Regions from separate parts of the Brevibacillus brevis NBRC 100599 genome, predicted to be linked through region 3. Evidence: riboswitches for the same ligand, from Rfam matches in the RefSeq annotation. Region 3 holds a riboswitch; each other region holds the start of a gene.
The links. Region 3 has a riboswitch for lysine ahead of dapD (2,3,4,5-tetrahydropyridine-2,6-dicarboxylate N-acetyltransferase). Riboswitches for the same ligand answer to the same signal wherever they lie in the genome.

Region 1: linked by a shared signal. The riboswitch ahead of BBR47_RS05960 (amino acid permease) and the one ahead of dapD (2,3,4,5-tetrahydropyridine-2,6-dicarboxylate N-acetyltransferase) in region 3 are both predicted to bind lysine.
Region 2: linked by a shared signal. The riboswitch ahead of BBR47_RS08740 (aspartate kinase) and the one ahead of dapD (2,3,4,5-tetrahydropyridine-2,6-dicarboxylate N-acetyltransferase) in region 3 are both predicted to bind lysine.

The regions. Positions count from the first base shown of each region.
Region 1 covers NC_012491.1:1,150,350-1,157,767, reverse strand. Annotated here, with positions in the region: gene BBR47_RS05975 (inositol monophosphatase family protein) at 1-551, shown strand, start outside; gene BBR47_RS05970 (CGNR zinc finger domain-containing protein) at 583-1,140, opposite strand; gene BBR47_RS05965 (DinB family protein) at 1,309-1,803, shown strand; lysine riboswitch at 1,888-2,073, shown strand; gene BBR47_RS05960 (amino acid permease) at 2,187-3,635, shown strand; gene BBR47_RS05955 (hypothetical protein) at 3,853-4,716, shown strand; gene BBR47_RS05950 (hypothetical protein) at 4,866-5,057, shown strand; gene BBR47_RS31175 (hypothetical protein) at 5,050-5,196, shown strand; gene BBR47_RS05940 (TolC family protein) at 5,414-6,469, shown strand; gene BBR47_RS05935 (aminoglycoside phosphotransferase family protein) at 6,541-7,418, opposite strand, start outside.
Region 2 covers NC_012491.1:1,735,535-1,742,952, forward strand. Annotated here, with positions in the region: gene BBR47_RS08725 (ABC transporter ATP-binding protein) at 1-690, shown strand, start outside; gene BBR47_RS08730 (DUF2164 domain-containing protein) at 815-1,066, shown strand; gene uvrC (excinuclease ABC subunit UvrC) at 1,105-2,886, shown strand; lysine riboswitch at 2,989-3,175, shown strand; gene BBR47_RS08740 (aspartate kinase) at 3,407-4,648, shown strand; gene BBR47_RS08745 (YslB family protein) at 4,698-5,150, opposite strand; gene BBR47_RS08750 (succinate dehydrogenase cytochrome b558 subunit) at 5,579-6,190, shown strand; gene sdhA (succinate dehydrogenase flavoprotein subunit) at 6,210-7,418, shown strand, end outside.
Region 3 covers NC_012491.1:4,086,186-4,093,603, forward strand. Annotated here, with positions in the region: gene BBR47_RS19545 (hypothetical protein) at 1-27, opposite strand, end outside; gene BBR47_RS19550 (N-acetyldiaminopimelate deacetylase) at 301-1,434, opposite strand; gene BBR47_RS19555 (aspartate aminotransferase family protein) at 1,438-2,652, opposite strand; gene dapD (2,3,4,5-tetrahydropyridine-2,6-dicarboxylate N-acetyltransferase) at 2,667-3,377, opposite strand; lysine riboswitch at 3,469-3,658, opposite strand; gene BBR47_RS19565 (flavodoxin) at 3,799-4,239, shown strand; gene BBR47_RS19570 (GNAT family N-acetyltransferase) at 4,308-4,856, shown strand; gene BBR47_RS19575 (EcsC family protein) at 4,831-5,685, opposite strand; gene BBR47_RS19580 (hypothetical protein) at 5,699-5,893, opposite strand; gene BBR47_RS19585 (hypothetical protein) at 5,956-7,418, opposite strand, start outside.

The DNA.
Region 1 (7,418 bases), 2.9 Mb from region 3:
GGGTGATAGATGCAATCGATGGAGCCGTTCACTTTCTACAAAAAATGCCGATGTGGGCTACTTCCCTCTGCCTGATTGACGGAGGACGCACGGTTGTTTCTTTTGTCTATGATCCATGCCGTGATGAACTATTTACAGCAATTGACGGGCGTGGAGCTTTTTTAAACGGACAAAAAATTAGTACCTCATCCAAATCGCTTCTGAGTGAGTGCATTCTAGGGACGCTCTTTGCTTCCTCTGAGCCGATGAACCTCTTGGTCGGAAAGTATACAGCGAATTCCTTGACGCGAGTGATGCCAGAAGCTTTTGCCATCCGCATGCAAGGCGCGGTATCACTCCATCTGGCCTATGTGGCGTGCGGACGACTCGACGGTTACTGGGAATACGGTGAAGGGGTGTATGATTGGCTGGCTGGTGCCCTTCTGGTCCAGGAAGCCGGAGGCAAAATTACGGATACACAGGGGAATGATTTTTGCTGGAAAAGCACAGGCATCGTAGCAGCGGGCTCGACCATCTACCCTCAGCTGATCCAATTGACCCCAGCTTCATAACGAACAGATAAAAAGGGTGAGCCTATGCGCATCACCCTTTCTCCTTTTTCCGCTCACGAAAACGGCGCACCTTCATCAGGTTTCCGCACATTTTGTCATCGCACCAGCGGCGCACCCGGTTGCGGCTTTCATCATAAAACACCCAGCGGCAATCCTCGTTGTCACATATTTTGATTCGCTCCAGATGCTGCGGGGCAAGCAGCTCCGCGAAAGAAGCCGCAATTTGTGCCATGACGAGGGGCCATCCCTCTGCTTGACTGGATTGCTTTTGCCTGTAGCCGCCCTCCTCATCCACATACAACACCTGTATATGAAAAGGGGCGAGAGCCAACACTTTGTTCAATTCCGCAAGGTCCTCCTCTTGGAATCGGTCTCCACGGACAACGGCTTCCAGCATACGTCTCAAACGCTCCCGCAATTGCAAAAGAGACGCGGCATACGCCTCATTCATCGGCAGCGGAGCGGTTAGGTTGTATGTTTGCAAAAAGGATGACAGCCATTCCTGGTTCTCTAGGCGATTTTCCCAACGACCAGAACCGCGCCAATCCCGCCAATCACTATTTAAAAAATCGATACAAAGCCAGTCCATGTCATCCACTCTCCTGACGAAACCCTTCATTTTTCCCTCTTGTATGACCATACAGGATATGGTAATCTTTATTCGTAACCACCGTAACTAGATTAACCAGTTACAATTTCATTTCTTATTGCTATTATAGCGTTTCATCAATCTGTTTCACAGACGAGGAGGAAGCGTATGAATCGGAAGGAATTGCTTTTGCACGGATGGGAATGTGCGTATGACAAGGAAGACTGGTATCCACCCCTAAAAGAAGCGCTTTCCGGGATATCAGCAGCGGAGGCTAGCTGGCGCCCTGTGGGAGAAGCAGCCAACACCATCTGGGAAAACGTCAGCCACCTTCTTTATTACAAAGAACGCCTCTTGCATCGTCTTTTGGGCACCGAATTCCCTGGCTCCGCGGAGACGAACGATGATACCTTCACCCCATCCGGTGGTCCCGCTGACGAAGACGCTTGGCAAGCTACCCTCTTGAAAATGGAAAGCGTCCACCGCCACATTCATGAACAGCTTTCCTTGCTGACGGATGAAGAGTTAAACCAGATGGCTACCTATACACCCATTTACCAAAACGTAATGAGTCTTGTCTTGCATGATGCGTTTCATACGGGACAAATCGTCCAAGTTCGCAAGCTGCAAGGCTCCTGGCCCACCAGACGCTCATTTGAATAACAAAATTTCACATTGATTAATCCCGAACAATCCTTTATAGTTGTTAAATCACATAATTTCATACATGTTATCCTCATCTTTCACGGTGGGGATAGAGGTCGCGGCTTTTATATCATCCTGTACGAGATTCAGAGAAAATCAATGACTCCAGGTAAGGAAAATCCGCCGAAGCTCATATCGCGTCTCTGTGCGATTGGGTTGGGGCTGTACTCGAAAGGGGCAGAACTGTCACGTTTGCATGCCAAGCAAACGTGGTGAGCTATCTTCAGTGAAGGCTTGGTGGGGATTGGATGATACCGCCCTATGCCATTTTTTTGGCTATGGCGGTTTTTTAATTTCCGACCTTCCTTCTCAAAAATCAAGAAAGGTCGTGCAAGTAGCTTATGTCACAAAATCAATTGCAACGTGGTTTGAAAGCCCGACACCTGACGATGATCGCCATCGGCGGCTCGATTGGGACGGGATTGTTTCTCGCGAGTGGAGGCTCGATTCATTCCGCCGGACCAGGTGGAGCTTTAGTCGCCTATCTCGCTATTAGTATCATGGTTTACTTTTTAATGACCAGCTTGGGTGAAATGGCAGCCTTTATGCCTGTTTCCGGTTCGTTTTCGACGTATGCCACACGGTTCGTCGATCCATCTCTCGGCTTTGCTCTCGGTTGGAACTACTGGTACAACTGGGCGATTACCATTGCCGTCGAGCTGTCAGCTTCTGCACTCATTATGAAATATTGGTTCCCGGATACCCCAGCGATAGTGTGGAGCGCTTTGTTCCTCGGATTGCTGTTTGCCTTGAATCTCCTGTCTGTGAAAGCCTATGGAGAATCTGAATATTGGTTCGCCTTGATTAAAGTAGTAACGGTTATCATCTTTATTATTGTCGGTGTGTTGATGATTTTTGGCATTATGGGTGGTCAAGCAGTTGGCTTCCAAAACTTCACCAAAGGCGACGCGCCATTCAATGGCGGCTTCATGGCCCTGCTCGGTGTCTTTATGATTGCCGGATTCTCTTTCCAAGGAACAGAGCTGGTTGGTGTAGCAGCTGGGGAAAGCGAAGACCCTGCCCGCAATATTCCAAAGGCCATCCGTCAAATTTTTTGGCGCATCCTGCTCTTCTACATCCTCGCTATTTTGATCATCGGGTTGCTGGTTCCATACGATAATCCAAATCTGATCAGTGGCGACCTTACGGATATTGCGATCAGTCCGTTTACGATAGTATTTGAAAATGCCGGTTTTGCTTTTGCAGCATCCGTCATGAACGCGGTTATTCTCACGTCTGTATTGTCTGCTGGTAACTCTGGCATGTACGCCTCTACACGCATGCTGTGGAACTTGGCGAAGGAAGGAAAAGCACCAAAATGGTTCGCAAAAGTAACAAGTAACGGTGTACCAATCAATGCCTTGATCTTGACTGCGCTCATCGGCGCCCTTGCTTTTCTGTCCTCTCTGTTTGGGGATGGCGAAGTGTATGTATGGCTTTTGAATGCGTCCGGTATGTCAGGCTTCATCGCTTGGCTGGGAATTGCCATTAGTCACTACCGCTTCCGCAAAGCGTTTATCGCTCAGGGCCGAGACTTAAGCGAATTGCCTTATCGGGCAAAGTGGTTCCCGTTTGGACCGATTTTTGCCTTCATCATTTGCTGTATCGTTATTTTTGGGCAAAACTACTCCGCATTCATCGGGGGAACGGTCGACTGGTATGGCGTCCTGGTCTCTTACATTGGCCTGCCACTCTTCCTATTCATTTGGCTCGCTTATAAAATCACGCAAAAGACCAAGGTCGTCCCTCTTGAACAAGTAGACTTCAGCATGGATGAGCACACGAAATAATCGAAGAAAAATACGGACTTCCGTTATCTGAACGGGAGTCCTTTTTCATATTTGCCAACCTATTAAAAACCGCCCCACAATAGCCGATAGTATAGAAAAGAAGCAATTGAGATCCGTTTCCTTCCGTTCTCACAACTCATACTAGTCATCTGATAAAAGGTAAACATGATCTCCTGCCTTCACGACTGAACATGAATCCATGTGAGGAGAGTAGAACATGCAAATCCAATCGTATTCCCGCTACCTAACCCCCCAGCTCCCAACTAGCCAAACTGCACCTAAAATGGTGACGGGAACTAGTCTGGGATTGCCCAAGCCCGATACGGTAGACCTTCGTTCACACAAAGCACGCGAGCTACCTGCTGATGCCATCGAACATCACAGCGTCCAATTTTTCTTTAGCACTGAGATTAATGAGCGTTTGGATAAAATTTTCGCAGATAAGCCACCCGAGGCTCGCAAAGCCTTTGACCACATCCTGGAGCAAAACTTTTTCAACTCCCAATCCACCTACACCGATGAAGAAAGAGCTGCTTTGGTAGAAGTCGGTTTAACCCAAGGCAAATATTTGGCAGACCAATACATGGCTGATGAGAAAAATGCTGCTGAATTTTTGGATACCCTCCATCTGCTCGCAGGCGTTGCCAAAACACGAAAGGTTGACCCTGCAACTGGCAGTGTCAGTTACGTAGAGCTTCCGCAGAAACCACAAGGGGCGCCGAACGACTATGTTAATCCATCCAAGCTGATGGAGCGGTATGACCCAGAAGCCTACAAAAAAATGCAAGCGGCCACAACCAATCCAACAGAGAAAGTAAGCATGCTGATTCAATTCGTCAAAAAGCTGCAACATCGTCCAGACTGGATCACACAATACCGGAACGAACAAGCTACGCTTCTCTCCGATTTAAAAAACACAAAAATCACTAACCGCTTCGAGAATGTAAATACAAAGGACACCACTGAATTTGTTCGTCAAATGAATACGCTCACTGAAAATGCTTCCTTTTCAGCGATCACACCATTGCTACAAACGAATCTTGCTTCTTTTATGAAGAGCCTGGCCAAGAAAACGAGTTAACTGCACAAAGATGATCGGCACAGCCCCTCCCGAACTTTCTGGGACTTGGGCTGTTTTTTTCTGGTGTAGTCCGGGTCCCGTTGCTTTTCCATTTAAGGAAATGTACAGGCAGGTGGTGGATATACTAACCCGTAAAGGAGGAGACGAACATGGTTGACAATCGCGAAAACGACCTGCCTGATTTCAAGCAACTGGATGACAGACTGATCGCTCAACCTCCCACGAGTCCAATGCTCGCAATCCGTACCAATCTGGACAAGGAACCAAATGACGTCGACAATCCGTATGTGCAGCAAGACTCTACGTCCACTGGACAAAATAAGGGGGAAGCAAATGACTGATCGTACCTCACAGGAAAAGCCCGACATGGGTTATAACGGAAGCAATATGCATGGTTACTCCCTTACGCCAAAGGAAGGGACATTGAACCAAACTGCCAAGTCGGCTACGGAAAACAAAGAAAACAGGGACAAAGAATAGTACTTTTCCCATTATGAAAAACAAATCCCCTTTGGGGAAACTGGCAGTTGCTCACTTTGCCTTTTTCCGGAAGGGGATTTCTTTTGGGGTTCTGGCCAAGAACGTGGTGAAAAACATTTTTTTATTGACGAAATTGTATTGGAAATATATACTTTTCATGGATTTGATAATGAGAATCGTTATCAAATTCTTTTATATATAATCAGGAGGTTGCCCCATGAAATCCAGGCTCTTCAAACACATTTATAGTACAACTTTAGTCACTTCTCTCCTTACAGGTGGTGCCCATTTTGCTCTGGCTGCTCCACTCGTGGCCACTGCGGAACAGACGGATGTTTCCCCTTTGTCGCTAGATTTCGCAGTCGAACAGGCAATAAAGAACAGCGTTGATCTGGAGCTGCTTCGAATTGAATTAGATATAACGAAGTACGAAACATCCATCACACTAAGAGAAAAGGAAGAAATCAAAAAATCCGACGTCATAACTCTGGCTGATGCAAAAAAGAAATTCGAAGACGCCGCCAAAGCGATCAAAGAAGTGGTTGCCGATGAAGTCGCCCTGAATACGCAAAAAAACACCGTTCAATTGCAAGTACATAAAGCTTTCTTCGAAGTCCAATCATTAGACGCCAAGATCAAAGCGCAAAAGAAGAGCTTGCAAAGACAGTACTGGTTGAACTCCCAAGAAACAGAAGCTCACAAAAATCTTGCTGCCCTTGAAGCCAGCTATAAGCAAGCGTTGGCCAAGCTCAACGATTTATTGAATGAAAAAGCAGACAGACAATGGAGAATGATCGCGACTGATCTGACCCAGCACGAGCTGCTTTCCCTGGAGCAATTGCAAGCAAAGGCTTTTGAAAAGCGTCCTGAGATGATCAAAGCGCAAGCAGAAATAGATTTTACCCAAGTAAGAATTGATTACACGGCAGAGTATTCCGCACTAAGCACACATAAAGGAATAATTGCAAAAAATGAGCACAAAAAAGCGGAACTGCAAAAACAAAAAACGCAAAAGAAAATCGGTCAAGAAGTAAGTGACAACTATACGAAGGTACTGGCAGCGAAAAAGGCATTAGAAGAAAGTACAACAAAGAAAGAAACCGCATTGGAGCGCTATCAGGCAACAATCGATCAATATAGATTGGGGAAGGCATCGATGAAAGAATTGATGGAAGACGAAGCAAGCCTGTTTGACTCTGAAACAAAAGCAATTGAATCGGTTTACCAATACAATCTCGCTGCTACCACCTTGAACCAGTCAACTGGCTATTAATATTCCGCATTACGAAGGATCTCATTTATTCATATAAAATAAAGAAGGCTTCATCCCAAAGGGTGAAGCCCTTACTCATTTAACAGTCTCTCAAAAACTCCCGGCATCACCAGACGACCACCGTCTACCCCAAAATCCTCTATGAACCACCAAGCCGATAGCACACTATGACAATACGCCCACGCCAACACTCTCTCTTTTTGCAAAGACAGCGCCTTCGTCAGCCCATCGACCCGCTGCTTCATTACCTCTTCTACTCCATCCTCTGGCAAATGGTTCAGCAAAAACGGAATCACCTCGTATTCCGTCTCCCCGATCAGCCCTTTTGGATCAATTGCCAACCACGGCTCTCTTTCTGCCCGCAAAATATTTTCATGATGAAGATCACCATGCAGCAGGCACAATTCTTTTTGTGTGGGAAGAAGCTTTTTGTACCATTGCATAGCCCGCTCCACCATTTGCTCAGGAATCGGTCCTGTCTCCCCTTGGAAATGAGGGCGAATCTTTTTCAGTCCCACAGCCCAGTCTGCTATCGTTGGAAACGTAGGAGCAAGCTTGCCACCTTTCGAAACGGATGTATGCATTCTTTTGATCACGTCCGCCAAGTATTTTATTCGCTCATCTTCGCTACTCAGCTTGTCCAGTGTCTCTCCTGGCATGATCCGCTCCAAAAGCATGATCCCTTTTTCCTCGTCAGCATCGAGTAGCTGCACCATTCCCCTGCCTGCAAAAGCCCGAATCGCTGCCAGCTCTCTCTGCCAATCCAGTCCAGGCACTCCCAGCTTCAGCACTGCGCTCCTCCCATCCTGCAACACAACTGGTGCTACAAAGTTATAGGAGAGTGGAAACGGCTCAAGCACTTTTAATAACCACCGTGCTTCGCAATCGGCAATCAACTCATGAAAGGAATCGAGCCAGAGACGCCCCGCTTCTTTATGTACGTCCATAA
Region 2 (7,418 bases), 2.4 Mb from region 3:
ACCTCCTACGGTCAAATCAAGGCGATTCGCGGGATAACGCTGGAAGTGCCGGAGGGCAAAATCGTCTCGCTAATCGGGGCGAATGGAGCGGGCAAAACCACAACTATGCGTACGATCGCAGGTCAACTGAAGCCTGAAGCAGGGACGATTACGTTTTGTGGTCAACGCATAGAGGGTTCGAGACCCCATCAGATCGTGAAAGCCGGGCTGGCTTTGGTTCCAGAAGGGCGTGCAATTCTCGGGAAGATGACCGTACTGGAAAACCTGGAGATGGGCGCATTCCAGCGCAACGATGCACAAGGCATCAAGGACGACATGGAGAAGATGATGACGTGGTTCCCCATCCTCAAGGAGCGTCTTTCCCAATTGGGAGGGACGATGTCTGGTGGTCAGCAGCAAATGCTAGCCATTGCCCGCGCATTGATGTCTCGACCGAAGCTGCTGCTTTTGGACGAGCCGTCAATGGGCTTGGCTCCCATTGTGGTGGCAGACATTTTCAAGGTGGTCAAAGAAATCAATGCAGAAGGTACGACCGTCCTGATCGTGGAGCAAAATGTCAAGCAGGCCCTCAAAATCGCTGATTACGGGTATGTGCTGGAGGCTGGGCAAATCGTATTGGACGGCACAGGAGTAGCGCTGTTAAACGACGAGCGTGTAAAAGAAGCATATTTGGGCGGTCGCAAACACTAGGTCTGCCTGTAAAAACTGTCGCCATGGAATGAGGCGGCAGTTTTTTTCGTATGGATTCCATGGTACTATGAAAGATAGAACGTATATTCTCTTATGATGCGAAATGGGAAGGAAGCCGGATACGATGCCAACCAAATTGACGAGAGAGCAAATGGAATATCTTGTTCATCAAGTACAACGCTATTTTAAAGAAGAACGGTCGGAAACACTCGGCAATTTGGAGACGGAAGAGTTGATTGCCTTTTTTTCAAAAGAGCTCGGCCCTTTCTATTACAATCAAGGGGTGCAAGACAGCCGCAAGCTGCTGATGGAACGGATGAGTTCCTTAGAAGATGAACTGTATGTATTGGAAAAGCCAATCCAAAAGAACAAATAGATGCCAGGCAGATATAGAGCAAAGAGGAGAGAGCAGCCATGAACAGCTCCTTAAAAGATAAACTGGCCGTCCTGCCAGATAAACCAGGCTGCTACCTGATGAAAAATGCGAGCGGGGAAATCATTTACGTCGGAAAAGCCAAGGTGCTGAAAAACCGCGTCCGCTCGTATTTTACAGGCAGTCATAACGGGAAGACGCAGCTGTTGGTCAGTGAGATCGTGGACTTTGAGTACATTGTGGTATCCTCAGCGATTGAGGCGCTTATTCTCGAGTGCAACCTGATCAAGGAGCACGACCCGCGCTACAATGTCATGCTCCGCGATGACAAGACGTATCCATACATCAAGATTACGAATGAGGCGCAGCCACGTCTGGAGATTACCCGTAAGGTATTAAAAGATAAAGCCAAGTATTTCGGGCCCTATCCGAATGCCGGAGATGCTTCCGAGGTGAAGAAGCTGCTGGATCGACTCTATCCGTTGCGAAAATGTCGCAATATGCCCAAGCAGGTTTGTCTTTACTACCATTTGGGACAATGTCTTGCGCCCTGTGTGTACGAGGTATCGGCAGAGGAAAACCAGCGTTTGGTGGATCAAATCAGCCAGTTCCTCGATGGTGGCCATGAGGAAATGAAGCAAACCCTCACGGAAAAAATGCTGCAAGCCGCAGAAAACATGGAGTTCGAACGAGCTAAGGAATATCGTGATCAGATCAAGAGCATCGAAGCCGTAATGGAGAAGCAGAAGATCACGTTCACCGATACGATAGACCGCGACATTATCGGGTTTGCCGTGGAAAAAGGCTGGATGTGCATCCAGGTGTTTTATATGCGAAAAGGGAAGATGATCGAGCGTCAGACGACTTCCTTTCCATACTATGGAAGCGAAACCGAGGACTTCATGTCTTATGTGAGCCAGTTCTACTACGACAAGCAAAATGCGCTGCCAAAAGAAATACTGCTCCCGCAAGAGAGTGAGCCAGAGCTTTTGGCTGAGTGGTTGGGCATCAAAGTCCATGCTCCGAAAAGAGGCAAAAAGCATGAGCTCGTGAAGATGGCTACCGAGAACGCCCGTATTGCTTTGCAGGAGAAGTTCGCGCTGATGTCCAAGGACGATGCTCGTACGGTCCAAGCGGTACACAATCTCGGTCACATTTTAGGGATTCCGGTTCCTCATCGAATTGAAGCGTTTGACAACTCCAACATTCAGGGAACAGAGCCAGTGTCTGCAATGATTGTGTTTACAGACGGCCGCCCTGATAAAAAGGAATACCGCAAATTCAAGATCAAAACCGTAGAGGGACCAGATGATTACGGCTCCATGCGCGAAGTTGTTCGCCGTCGTTACTCTCGTCTGCTGAAAGAAAACCAGCCAATGCCCGACCTGATTGTGATCGATGGTGGTAAAGGCCAAATCAGTGCAGCTATGGACGTGCTGGAAAACGAGCTAGGTCTCTATATTCCTGTCTGTGGTCTGGCGAAGGATGAGAAGCACCGCACTGCTCAGCTCATGTACGGAGATCCGCCAGAGCCTGTAAATCTTAGACGTGATAGCTATGAGTTTTATTTGTTGCAGCGTATCCAGGATGAAGTCCACCGTTTTGTTATTACGTTCCACAGACAATCCCGGACAAAAACAATGCTTTCCTCGCAGTTGGATGAGATCCCGGGTATTGGTGAAAAGCGGCGCAAGCTGTTGTTCTCTCATTTTGGCTCGTTGAAAAAAATGCGCGAGGCGACCGTTGAAGACTTCCGCCAATTGGGAATCGGCGACAAGCTGGCAAAAGAAATCATTGGGCATCTGCGTAAGCTGGACACATAGCCAGTGTGGCTTTTGGAACAACCTTTAAAAAGGAATTGATCCATTTTTAGACTCATGATATAATCCGATTCAAACAGAATAGTTAGCCTCACTTCCATTATGGAGTGAGGTAGAGGCGCGAAAACCAAGAGTACCACCCTGAGATCGGGTATCTGTGAAGGGTCGGGAAAGGGGAATTCGCCGAAGTGTGGAGGGAAACCCGCTTTTCTCCATGCTGGGTCTGCGTTGAACAAATGCAGGACTGTCATCTGCACAATGACCAATTGTCAGATGGAGAGCTATCTCACGGTGTGTCAATGTGAGTTTTGATGGTGATAACTGTCAATCTTCGTTGTCCGCGTGTATTGGGAGGGAGGAACCGGTATGTCGAAACAGTAGGCAGCGGCAGGTCTTATTCCTTGTCGGTGCCTTTTTTGTAAAATAAAAATGCAAGACTTTTCCTTATAGAGAGAATAGTGAAAAACCATACGATACGAGATAAATACCAATATTGGATATGAGAAAAAGGGAGAGAAGCCGCATGGGGTTGATCGTGCAGAAATACGGAGGCACCTCTGTAGGTACCATTGAGCGAATTTTACGAGTTGCGGATCGAATTATCAGCTATAAAGAGGAAGGGCATGATGTGGTAGTTGTTGTTTCTGCAATGGGGAAATCTACTGACGTGTTGGTAGACATGGCCAAGCAGATTAGCGCATACCCATCCGAGCGTGAAATGGATATGCTGCTGACCACGGGGGAGCAGGTATCGATCGCGCTTTTGTCGATGGCCTTGCATACAAAAGGCTACGATGCCATTTCTCTTACGGGCTGGCAAGCTGGAATCACCACAGAGGCGATTCACGGAAGAGCACGGATCAAGCAGATTGATCCAGAGCGGATTCAATCCGAGCTCGGTCGTGGTCGTGTGGTGATCGTGGCAGGATTCCAAGGGATCAGTGACGAAGGGGAAATTACGACGCTCGGCCGCGGTGGATCGGATACATCTGCGGTTACACTCGCAGCCAGCTTGAACGCTGAGAAATGCGAAATCTTTACGGACGTGTCCGGGGTTTATACAGCTGATCCGCGAATGGTTCCAGCTGCGAGCAAGCTGGATACGATCTCGTATGATGAGATGCTGGAGCTGGCGAACCTCGGTGCAGGGGTTCTTCATCCTAGGTCAGTTGAGGCTGCGAAAAAATACAAGGTAAGGCTGGTCGTCCGCTCTAGCTTTACTGCCGAAGATGGTACGTACGTTGAGGAGGTTGCCAACATGGAAACAGGAAGAGTAGTAAGTGGAGTTGCACACGATGAAGATGTAGCCAAAATCACGGTTGTCGGCATGCCTGCCAAGGTCGGGACACTCTCCCGTCTGTTCAATACGCTGGCGGACAATCAGGTGAACGTCGATATTATTATCCAAAGCTCTTATGATGCTACTGTTACAAATATTTCTTTTACAGTTGCAGCGGATGACCTGAAAAAAGCACTGGATACGCTGGACAGAAACAAAGAAGAGCTTGGCTTTGAAAAAGTCGATTTCGAGGAAAGCTTGACCAAAGTATCCATTGTCGGCTCTGGAATGATCAACAATCCAGGGGTAGCTGCCGAAATGTTCCGCGTTCTGGCAGAAAAAGAAATTTCTATTAAAATGGTATCAACTTCTGATATCAAGGTTTCTTGCGTCATTCCAGCAGCTTTGACAGAGCTGGCTGTTCGCAGTCTTCATTCGGCCTATGGTCTGGATGTTGAGGAAACCGCGGTTGTGCACGGAGTATAAAAAGATAGATGCTCCCTCTCCCTTCTTATAGGTAGAGGGGGCATTTTGTTCATGACGCCACTTGTACAGAGATGCGTATGTCTGAAGGGCTTTCCATTTCGATTTTGCTGAACGCTTCTTTTTCTTTCCACTGCTCAATCATACCTGCGATGATCCCGGCTTCAAAGGAAAGACTGCAACCTAGTCTTTCTATAGACTGATAGCTAAAAATGGAATGATTGAGTGAATAGACGATCGTTTGCTCGTTCTCCTCGAGGACGTCTAGCTGACCTAATCCAAGCCGAATAAAAGGCATAATCGGGCCTGTTGCAGATTGAATGGGGATTTGGCGACCCATATTTTTTCCTATCCAATAGAGAATATGGTTTTCACTATCGCCTAGCAGGGTGCTAGTAAGCGTTTCGCGTAGAAGATGATAGCCAAGATAGGGCATATTCATTCTCTCTGCATAGGGAATGGTCTCTGGCGGCAATAGTGCTGCAAGCTGATCCTTCTCTTTCATATGTGCTTCCCTCCTGTCTTTACTAGATTATGAGGAGGGACACGCATTCATGACATCGGAATAGAAAAAATAGCTGGACTAAACAAAGTTATTCTATCAATGTATTTAGTACATTGATTGTCTTGACGCTCTGTGTCGACAAGAGTACAATTGGATTTGGTCATAGTTTTGCCCAACTTTTTCTCGTATTTTGACACATTCCGACAAATTCATTTGATCTAGTGAACGCAGTCATTTTGTGAACAGCGTCAAGATCCCGTTCATAAAATGATCGTGGTGGTTTTGCTATGTCTAATGGGTGAGGCAATGGGTTAGGATATTGGGGAAAGGTCTATCAAAACGGTCGAAGCCGTTTTGGACCGCTTGCGGTGATGCTTGACGTTTTTCACAAAATTGAGAGTTACATACATTGAAAGGGGGACCATTGTATGGCGAAAGGCCATAGCTTTCTCAGTCACAAGCTCCACTCACTTCTTGGTTTGTTTCCGATCGGGCTCTTCCTGCTGTTTCACTTGACAGCTAACTACCAAGCGACCCGTGGAGCCGAAGCTTTTAATCAAACAGTTGGTTTGATTGAAAATGTTCCATTCGTATTGGTGCTTGAATTTGTTTTCATCTACCTCCCGATCCTGTTTCACGCTATTTACGGTATCTACATTGCGTTCCAAGCAAAGCAAAACGTAGGGAACTTCGGCTACTTCCGAAACCAAATGTTCTTGTGGCAACGTGTTACAGGAGTCATTACCCTCATTTTTATCGTTTGGCACGTTTGGGAAACCCGTATCCAAAAAGCAATGGGTGCACACGTGGATTTTGACATGATGGCAAACATTTTGAGCAGTCCTGCAATGATCGTATTCTACACTATCGGGATTATTAGCACGACTTTCCACTTCTCCAACGGACTGTGGTCGTTCCTGGTTCACTGGGGAATTACAGTTGGGCCGCGTTCCCAGCGCATTGCAACATTCCTGACTTTGGGCGTATTCGTAATTGTAACCTTCATCGGCTTGCGTGCGATGTCGGCTTTCATTTTGTAGGGATAGGGGGACAAAACACATGGCAAAAGGTAAACTGATCATTGTCGGTGGAGGTTTGGCCGGCTTGATGGCTACCATCAAAGCAGCAGAAAAAGGCGTTCCTGTTCAGCTGTTCTCCCTGGTTCCGGTAAAACGTTCCCACTCTGTCTGTGCGCAGGGCGGTATTAACGGAGCGGTAAATACCAAAGGGGAAGGCGACTCCACATGGGAGCACTTCGACGATACAGTATATGGCGGAGACTTCTTGGCAAACCAACCGCCAGTTAAAGCAATGTGCGATGCAGCACCTGGCATCATCTATATGTTGGACCGTATGGGCGTTATGTTTAACCGTACGCCAGAAGGTCTGTTGGACTTCCGTCGTTTCGGGGGAACCAAGCATCACCGTACCGCTTTTGCGGGTGCGACAACTGGACAACAGCTTTTGTACGCATTGGACGAACAAGTACGCCGTTATGAAGCTGAAGGTCTGGTAACCAAGTACGAATATTGGGATTTCCTCGGAGCCGTTTTGGACGATACAGGAACCTGTCGCGGGATTACTGCACAGAACATGCGTTCCGGTGAAATTCAATCCTTCCGTGCGGATGCCGTTATTTTGGCAACAGGCGGACCTGGTATCATCTTCGGTAAATCGACGAACTCGATTATCAATACTGGTACAGCAGCATCTGCGGCGTACCAACAAGGGGTTATCTACTCCAATGGTGAGATGATCCAAATTCACCCAACTGCAATCCCGGGCGACGACAAGCTGCGTCTGATGTCCGAGTCTGCTCGTGGTGAGGGTGGTCGTGTATGGACGTACAGAGACGGTAAGCCTTGGTACTTCCTGGAAGATAAATACCCTGCTTACGGAAACCTGGTTCCGCGTGACATCGCGACTCGCGAAATCTTCTCTGTTTGCGTAGATATGAAGCTGGGTATCAACGGCGAAAACATGGTATACCTCGACCTGTCCCACAAAGATCCAAAAGAACTGGATGTAAAATTGGGCGGTATTATCGAGATTTACGAAAAATTTGTTGGGGATGACCCACGTAAAGTTCCAATGAAGATTTTCCCTGCGGTTCACTACTCCATGGGTGGTATGTGGGTAGACTACAACCAAATGACCAATATCCCTGGTTTGTTTGCAGCAGGTGAGTGCGATTACTCTCAGCACGGTGCAAACCGTTTGGGTGCGAACTCCCTCTTGTCCGCGATCTATGGTGGTATGGTAGCAGGT
Region 3 (7,418 bases):
CAAGGCCGAAAACCATGCTTTTTTCATGTCAATAATCCTCCTGTATGTGTGCGCGGCAGCGCTTGTTTTTCCGGAATTTCTTCTCCCTAGTTTATACGTTTGGAAAAGGAAATAGTTGTGCTGCCCTGATAAGTTTTTTCAACAATATCCACATTATCCACAAGCACAAAAACCTTAGGAAGAAAGACTTATACACAGAGATGTTAGTAACTACTTCTTACTCTTGACCAAAATACAGCTGGGAATGACACAGCAAAAAGAGCGGCTATCCAGCCACTCTTTTTTTGCTCCTGACACCTGCTACTCCTGTTGAGAAAGCCAAGTAAAATACCGGGAGACCAGTCGAATAGCAACCTCGATCGCGTCTTCATTGGGCTCAATTTTGGAATGGTGCAAGCCGTATGGCGTTTGCACACCCAGCCAGAATAAAAAGCCGGGGATTTCTTTCAAAAAGTACCCGAAGTCTTCTCCGGTCATAGCTTCCTTGCAGGTGATGAGAGTTACATCATCACATTGCTCCTGTACCCATTGCATGAAGTCTGTCGTTAGCTGCTCCTCGTTGTAAACCTGGCAGTAGCCAACGCCATAGTCAATCGTTGCCTGGCAATCAAAGCCTATTTCCACTCCCTTTACGAGAGATTCAATGCGGCTTTTGACAAGTGCCATCGATTCCATCGAAAAGGTTCGGATCGTCCCTTCTAGCCTGGACTTCTCCGCGATAATGTTTTGCTTCGTCCCGCTCTCCAGCTTGCCAATCGTTACGACGGCAGAATCCAATGGATCGATATTGCGCGAAATAATCGATTGAAGCTGTGTCACCAGATGGCTTCCTGCAACCACCATGTCATTCGCCTTGTGAGGGAAGGCTGCATGCCCCCCTTTGCCGACCAGATCAATGTACAACTCAGAAGTGTTGGCAAACAAAATTCCTGGCTTTGTTGCAATTTGACCAACCGGATATTCTGGCGCGATATGCAGGGCAAAAATGCAGTCCGGTCGCCACTCTGCAAACTCTTCACTTTCCATCATCGGCCAAGCACCGCCAGGGCCTTCTTCTGCCGGCTGGAAGAGGAACAGCAAATCATCTGCGATCGAATGCTCAGTAAAATGCGTCAGGAGGCCAAGAGCGATTGCCATATGCATGTCATGGCCGCAAGCATGCATATACCCTTCATGAAGCGATCGAAACGGATAGGACGTTTCCTCTACGATCGGTAGGCCATCCATATCCGTCCGCCAGGCAATTAGTCGTTTTGGCTTTGTTCCTGCCAGCTTGACCAAAATGCCTGTCCGCCACGTTTTGATCTCGATTCGCTCCTGAGGCAGCTTTTTCAAATAATCGAGCAAGTATTGTTGCGTCTTCACTTCCGCGAAGCCTGGCTCCGGTATTTGGTGCAAATCTCGGCGAATTTGTGTAAACAAGGAAGTCGTCATGGTCTACGCCTCCTTTTTCGAACCTGTTCTTGCTGTTAATTGCTCTTCAAACACAGCAAGGAAACGGTCGACATCGGCTTTTGTCAACGTCAGTGGCGGAAGCAGACGAACAATCGTTTTCTGCGTCACGTCTACAAGGATTCCTTCGTCAAGCAATGCTTGCTGCAAGTGGCTTACCTCTTCCGGGGTGGAAGAGAGCGGAATTCCAACCATCAAGCCTTTTCCGCGAAGAGATTGCAGTTGATCTGGAAGACGCGTTCGCAACGCTTCCAAACCCGACCACAGGTACGCAATCACTTCTTCTACATGAGGGATGAAGGCTGGATTAAGCAATTCGTCCAACACGACATTCCCCAGGGCAGCAGACAATGGCGATGGTGCAAATGTCGTTCCGTGATCCCCCGGTTTGAACTGGTTCATCAGCTTTGGACCAGCGATGACACCGCCGAGTGGAAGCCCTCCCCCTATGCCTTTGGCGAATAGGATGAGATCTGGCGTTACGCCTGCATGCTCATAAGCAAACAGCTTTCCTGTTCTGCCCATTCCTGTCTGGATTTCGTCCATGACAAAGAGCATGCCTTCTTGTTCACAGATGGCAGCTACCTCTCGCAAGAACGCTTCTGTTAGTGGTACGACACCGCCGGAACCCAAGACTGGCTCCATAAGGACCGCAGCGGGTCTTGCCTCCTGGCAAATCGCTCGCAATCCTGCCGTGTCCTCCACATCCAGTTCATAAACAGGAAAAGCTGGCTGAGGAAAGTCTTGATAGACGTGAGCCTGCCTCGTCAGACGTACTGCTCCAAGTGTTCGCCCGTGAAAGCTGTTGCGTAAAACAACGATGCCTTCACGACCTGCTCCCTCGTTTTTCGTCCATTTATGAATCAGCTTGATCGCAGACTCTGTGGCCTCCGCACCAGAGTTGGTGAAAAACACCTTACCGCTGATGCTGTTCGCAACCAAACGCTCCGCTAATCGAATAGCCGGCTTGTTTAAAAATACATTGGAAATATGCAAGAAGCGCTCTCCCTGCTCACGCAGAGCCTGTACAATGCGCGGATGAGAATGCCCCAAAACGTTTACCGCGAGTCCAGTAAACAAGTCGAGATAACTCTTCCCATTCGTATCGTACAAGTAATTTCCTTCGCCTTTCTCTATGGCAATCGGAATTCTTTTATAAGAGGAGACGATATATTGTTCATCGAGCGAACGCCAGTCCATGTGCACTCTCTCCCTTACAGCTGACGTAGCTCCTGCTTGATCTCTGTCTTGGAACGAGTTTTTTCATCGATTTGCTTGATCACACGTGCAGGTGTTCCCGCAACTACTACGTATGGAGGTACATCTTCAATGACGACAGCACCTGCTGCAACAACAGCACCTTTTCCTACGCGTACACCTTCCAGAATGACAGCATTTGCTCCGATGACAACATCATCCTCGACAACAACTGGCTGTGCAGACGGCGGCTCGATAACGCCTGCGATAACCGATCCAGCACCGATGTGGCAGTTTTTCCCGATGGTTCCACGTCCACCTACTACAACATTCATATCAATCATCGTACCTTCACCGATCACTGCACCGATGTTAATGGAAGCACCCATCATGATGACCGCATTGTTACCGATTGTCACTTGGTCACGGATAATTGCGCCTGGCTCAATACGCGCTTGAATCCCTTTTGTATCCAGCAATGGAATAGCGGAGTTGCGACGATCGCTTTCTACTACATAATCTTCAATTTTGTCTGCGTTAGCAGCGAGTACTGGCTCAATCTCTTTCCACTCACCAAAAACAACACCAGTCGGACCAGTAATGAAGGCTTTGGAGCTCGCACCAAAGTCGATTCCTTCCAGGTTCCCTTTCACATATACCTTCACAGGTGTTTTCTTTTCGCTTTTTTGAATAAACGCGATAATTTCGTTAGCATCCATCATGTTCATTGTTACATCCTCCTCAAAATAACAGCATGGTAAATCAAAAAAAGCAATGAGTGCATTCGCTATCTCATTGCTTTTGATACTACGTAAGCAAATCATAAATAGCGCTCCACAAAAAGATGTAAGGTCCCTTGTGACAGGATGTTCATTTTTCATGAAACACCCCAGCCTGTGCTACGTAGGGGCATAGCATAAGCTTCGGCGCTTTAGCCTTTCTTCCTTCTCCTGCCCCCTGGCAGATTACGAAAAGGCTTACTCTTCTTCGGCGCACCTCTATTTAGTGTACATTATATTAATTTTATTTAACTCTACCAAAATCAATGAAACGTGGCAAGATGAAAAAAGTTATTGACAACGATTCTCATTTTCATTAATTTTATTTGTGAGAATGATACTCATTATCTAACTGGAGGTTTTACGTTTTATGAGCATTTTGATGGTATACGCGAGCATGACAGGGAATACACAGGAAATTGCTGAAGCAATTGCAGAAGGTATTCGTTCAACTGGTGCTGAGCTGGAGATAAAAGAAGTAATGGACGCGAATGCAAAAGAACTCGAGGCTTACGACGGAATCTTGCTTGGTGCCTACACATGGGGCGATGGCGAACTTCCAGATGAATGCCTGGATTTCTATGAGGAGATGGACGATATTGACCTTAGTGGGAAAAAGGTTGTTGCTTTTGGCTCTTGCGATTCCGCTTACGAGCATGTCGGTGCAGCTGTTGATATTTTGCTGAAAAAGGCGAGTGAGCGTGGCGCAGAAACTCCTCTGGAAGGTTTGAAAATCGAGCTTTCTCCTACAGCAAAAGAAGTGGAAACTTGCAAAGCATTCGGGGTATCGTTTGCTGAATTGCTCGGCTAATCGATGTTTCCCAAATACTCTGGCACATGCTATACTATCAATCCAACTTTTTAAGGAGGATTGATCTCATGCCACTACATACAGACGAGATTCTGTTACGGCCTCTCCACCAACAAGACGCAGCCGAGCTCCTAGAGCTTCGGCTGCGTAATCATGAATTTCTCCAACCATTTGAACCGATCCGCCCCGCTTCATTTCTGACCCTTCCAGCACAGCAAGAACAGATTTCACAAGCACAGAATGATTTTGAACGTGGTACTGCCTATGCTTTTGGTGTATTCTCCCGGGAATCTGAAAAGATGATTGGACGTGTAGCGTTGTCGAATGTCGCACGCGGCGCATGGCAAAATGCGACGATTGGCTACTTCATGGATCAGACCTGCAATGGCAAAGGCTATACAACACTAGCTGTAAATCTTGCCCTTCGCTTTGCTTTAACGGATATTGGGCTACACAGGGTACAAGCGGCTGTCATGCCTCGCAACCAAGCTTCCATTCGTGTCTTGGAAAAAAACCGTTTTCGCCAGGAGGGGCTATCGTTACGCTATTTGCAAATTAACGGTGTATGGGAGGACCATCTCATCTACGCTCTTACTGCTGAGGAGTGGTCTGTGTAATCTCCATGCTCTTTTCAATCTCGCGCAGCCGCTCCAGGATGCGCCGTTTGCGGTACAGCATCATCCCCGCTTCGGCGACATCCTTTACAGTTGAGCGATTCAAATACGCTCCGAACAAAATACCCGCGATAGGCACCATTTGAAATAACTTTTTCCACCCGAAGTTTTCTGTGTACGTAACCACGACTTCACGCCATCCCTGCAATTGTGCCATTACCTCTCTCTGCGCACTTGGTTCATCAAAGCGGGAGAGCTCAGCGAGTATCGCTTTTTTCCCTACGATGTCTGATGAAGCAAATTGCAAGCATTTGACGACAAACAGCCGCTCCCTCTTCTCTTCCGGTCGATAGCCATAGGCAAGCGCCATCTCTTGTAATACTTTTAGGGATGTCCCCATCAATAGCGGGATATCGATCGCAAGGGTAAATATCCCCCCGAAGCCAGTCGTCGCACCTTGTACCGTGGCAAAATTCGCACGTGAATCCTTCAGCTCCATTGCGACATCATTCATGATTGTAAGCGGTACAGCAGCAATCTCCTCCTTGCCAATTACAGAAGAACCGTATCCCTCTAAGCGTTTGTCAAACCACTTGTATATGGATTCATCCTGCACCAAATAAGTCCCACCTGTCTCGAGAAAGGCTGCCATTTCATCTACGGCTTTTCCCAGCTTCTCCTGAACAAATGCAGGCGTAATCCGATCCAAGAGAACAAAAGGAAGTCTGCCAAGCTTTTCCCAGAACCACAAGTCGTTCTGATCCTTCTCCCAGTCCTCCACTTCGCGTAAGGCCGTAACCAATGTCTCCCTAGACTCTTTCAACCCCAACAACCTCCCTGCCTGCTCACTCAGATTCTCCTCGCTTCCACTGACATTGGTTGCGCAAGATGGACTTGATATAGTCCTGCAACTCTTCTGGCGTGGCGTGGCAGACGAATTCTTTTATATTTCTTACGATCCCCAGCTTCAAATGTTTCACTTGCTCTCCTTCGATCCGAAAGCCGAACTTTTCCAAGATTACCTTCTGTTCATTTGTCACAGAGCTTCCTCCCCTTGTAGTCGAAAACCCCCATGCCAAAATGCAAGGGGGTTTCCTATCTACTATTTCACTTCAATGGTAAGCGTCAATGTTTCATTACGCTCATTTACATCGTTTTTCTTCGTGTACTTTCTTTTGGAGTTGATAACCGTGCAGGTCTTATTGCTGAGCGTATTCGTTACCTTGATCTTGTATTCCCCAGGCTTATCCGTATCGATATACCTGTTCAAATTCAGTGATTCAAGTCCCTCGCTATCGTCGACATCACCTTTGCTGGGCTTGATGCTGGCGATCTCTTCTTCCCCGAAAAAGATCTCGATCCGATTTTCTGAGGAAATGGTACCATTACTGTGCTTCCGGTTGGCACCAATACCGATCTCGCCATGTTTCCATTCAAATTTTGGCATATAGTAGGACTTCTTTTCGCTCTTATCCCTGATCTTTTTGGATCCGACTAGCTCAGCATGAGTAGCGATCAGCCTTAGGTCTTCCATTTCGAGATCATCGCCTGCGTTCACGGTAATCTTTTGTCCGTCCCGGTATTCCTTGCCGCTCTCGCTTCGAAGAAGAAGTGACGAACTTGGTGGACTCACACCTGTATCCCCTGGCTCACATGCCGGATACGACTTGATTGGAGGCGAATCTTCTATCACTTGAACATAGCCGCACCAGACTTGCGCCGGGTCTCTTTTACTATAGTAGTTGACTTTGTAGCGACCTGGCTTGTAGCCGGACAACAGCAATCCCGTGTGATCCCAATTCAATTTGCTCTCATCGGCAATGACGTTATCGATCGCCCATACACCTGGCCCCTCATCATCATCTGCTTCACTTCCCTTTTCAATGTGCTCGGCAGCAGTGGTCAGCCAGATCACATGAACAGGATTCTGATACAGCTTGACTGTATTATCAGAGGAATACAGGTTCATCTTTTCTACCGTCGGTGTTGATTTTTCGTTTTGCTTCATCAACACATCCATCGTGACATTTCCACCAGCAGGGCCGCAGGCATTTGGTGCACCTGGTATTTGTATTTGAACCGTTGTCGCCGAAGTATCGCCCCACAAAGACGATTTCTCTTTTTGCCCCGAAACAGGCTCAAACGTGACAGCGATTGTGATTCCAGCCAGTCTCTCAGGAATGTCCACCTCAAAATGTTGCGCGTCTGTCAAGGTTTGTCCTGTCCCGTTCACCGACCATCTTCCTGGGATTGGCGAATACAATGGAACTTTCCCTGGTGCTGCTGGAGCTGTTATTTTCTGATCTTGCGTCAGCTTTTGACCGCTTGCATCCGTTCCCATGTACAGCTCTGCAACGCCTACTTGAATCGTTGTCATCCAAGGTGACATGGTTGTATCATCTGGAACAAAGAGGAGCTCATACTGCCCCGTCAACAACGTCCCCGTCGAAAATACTGTTTCTTGAACAGACCTCATCTCTGTACTCGTGGACTTATTTGTTAATTTCCACGTGCCCCGTACAGAACTGGTAAAGTCGTGTGAACCCATCATTCCAAAAATCGCCG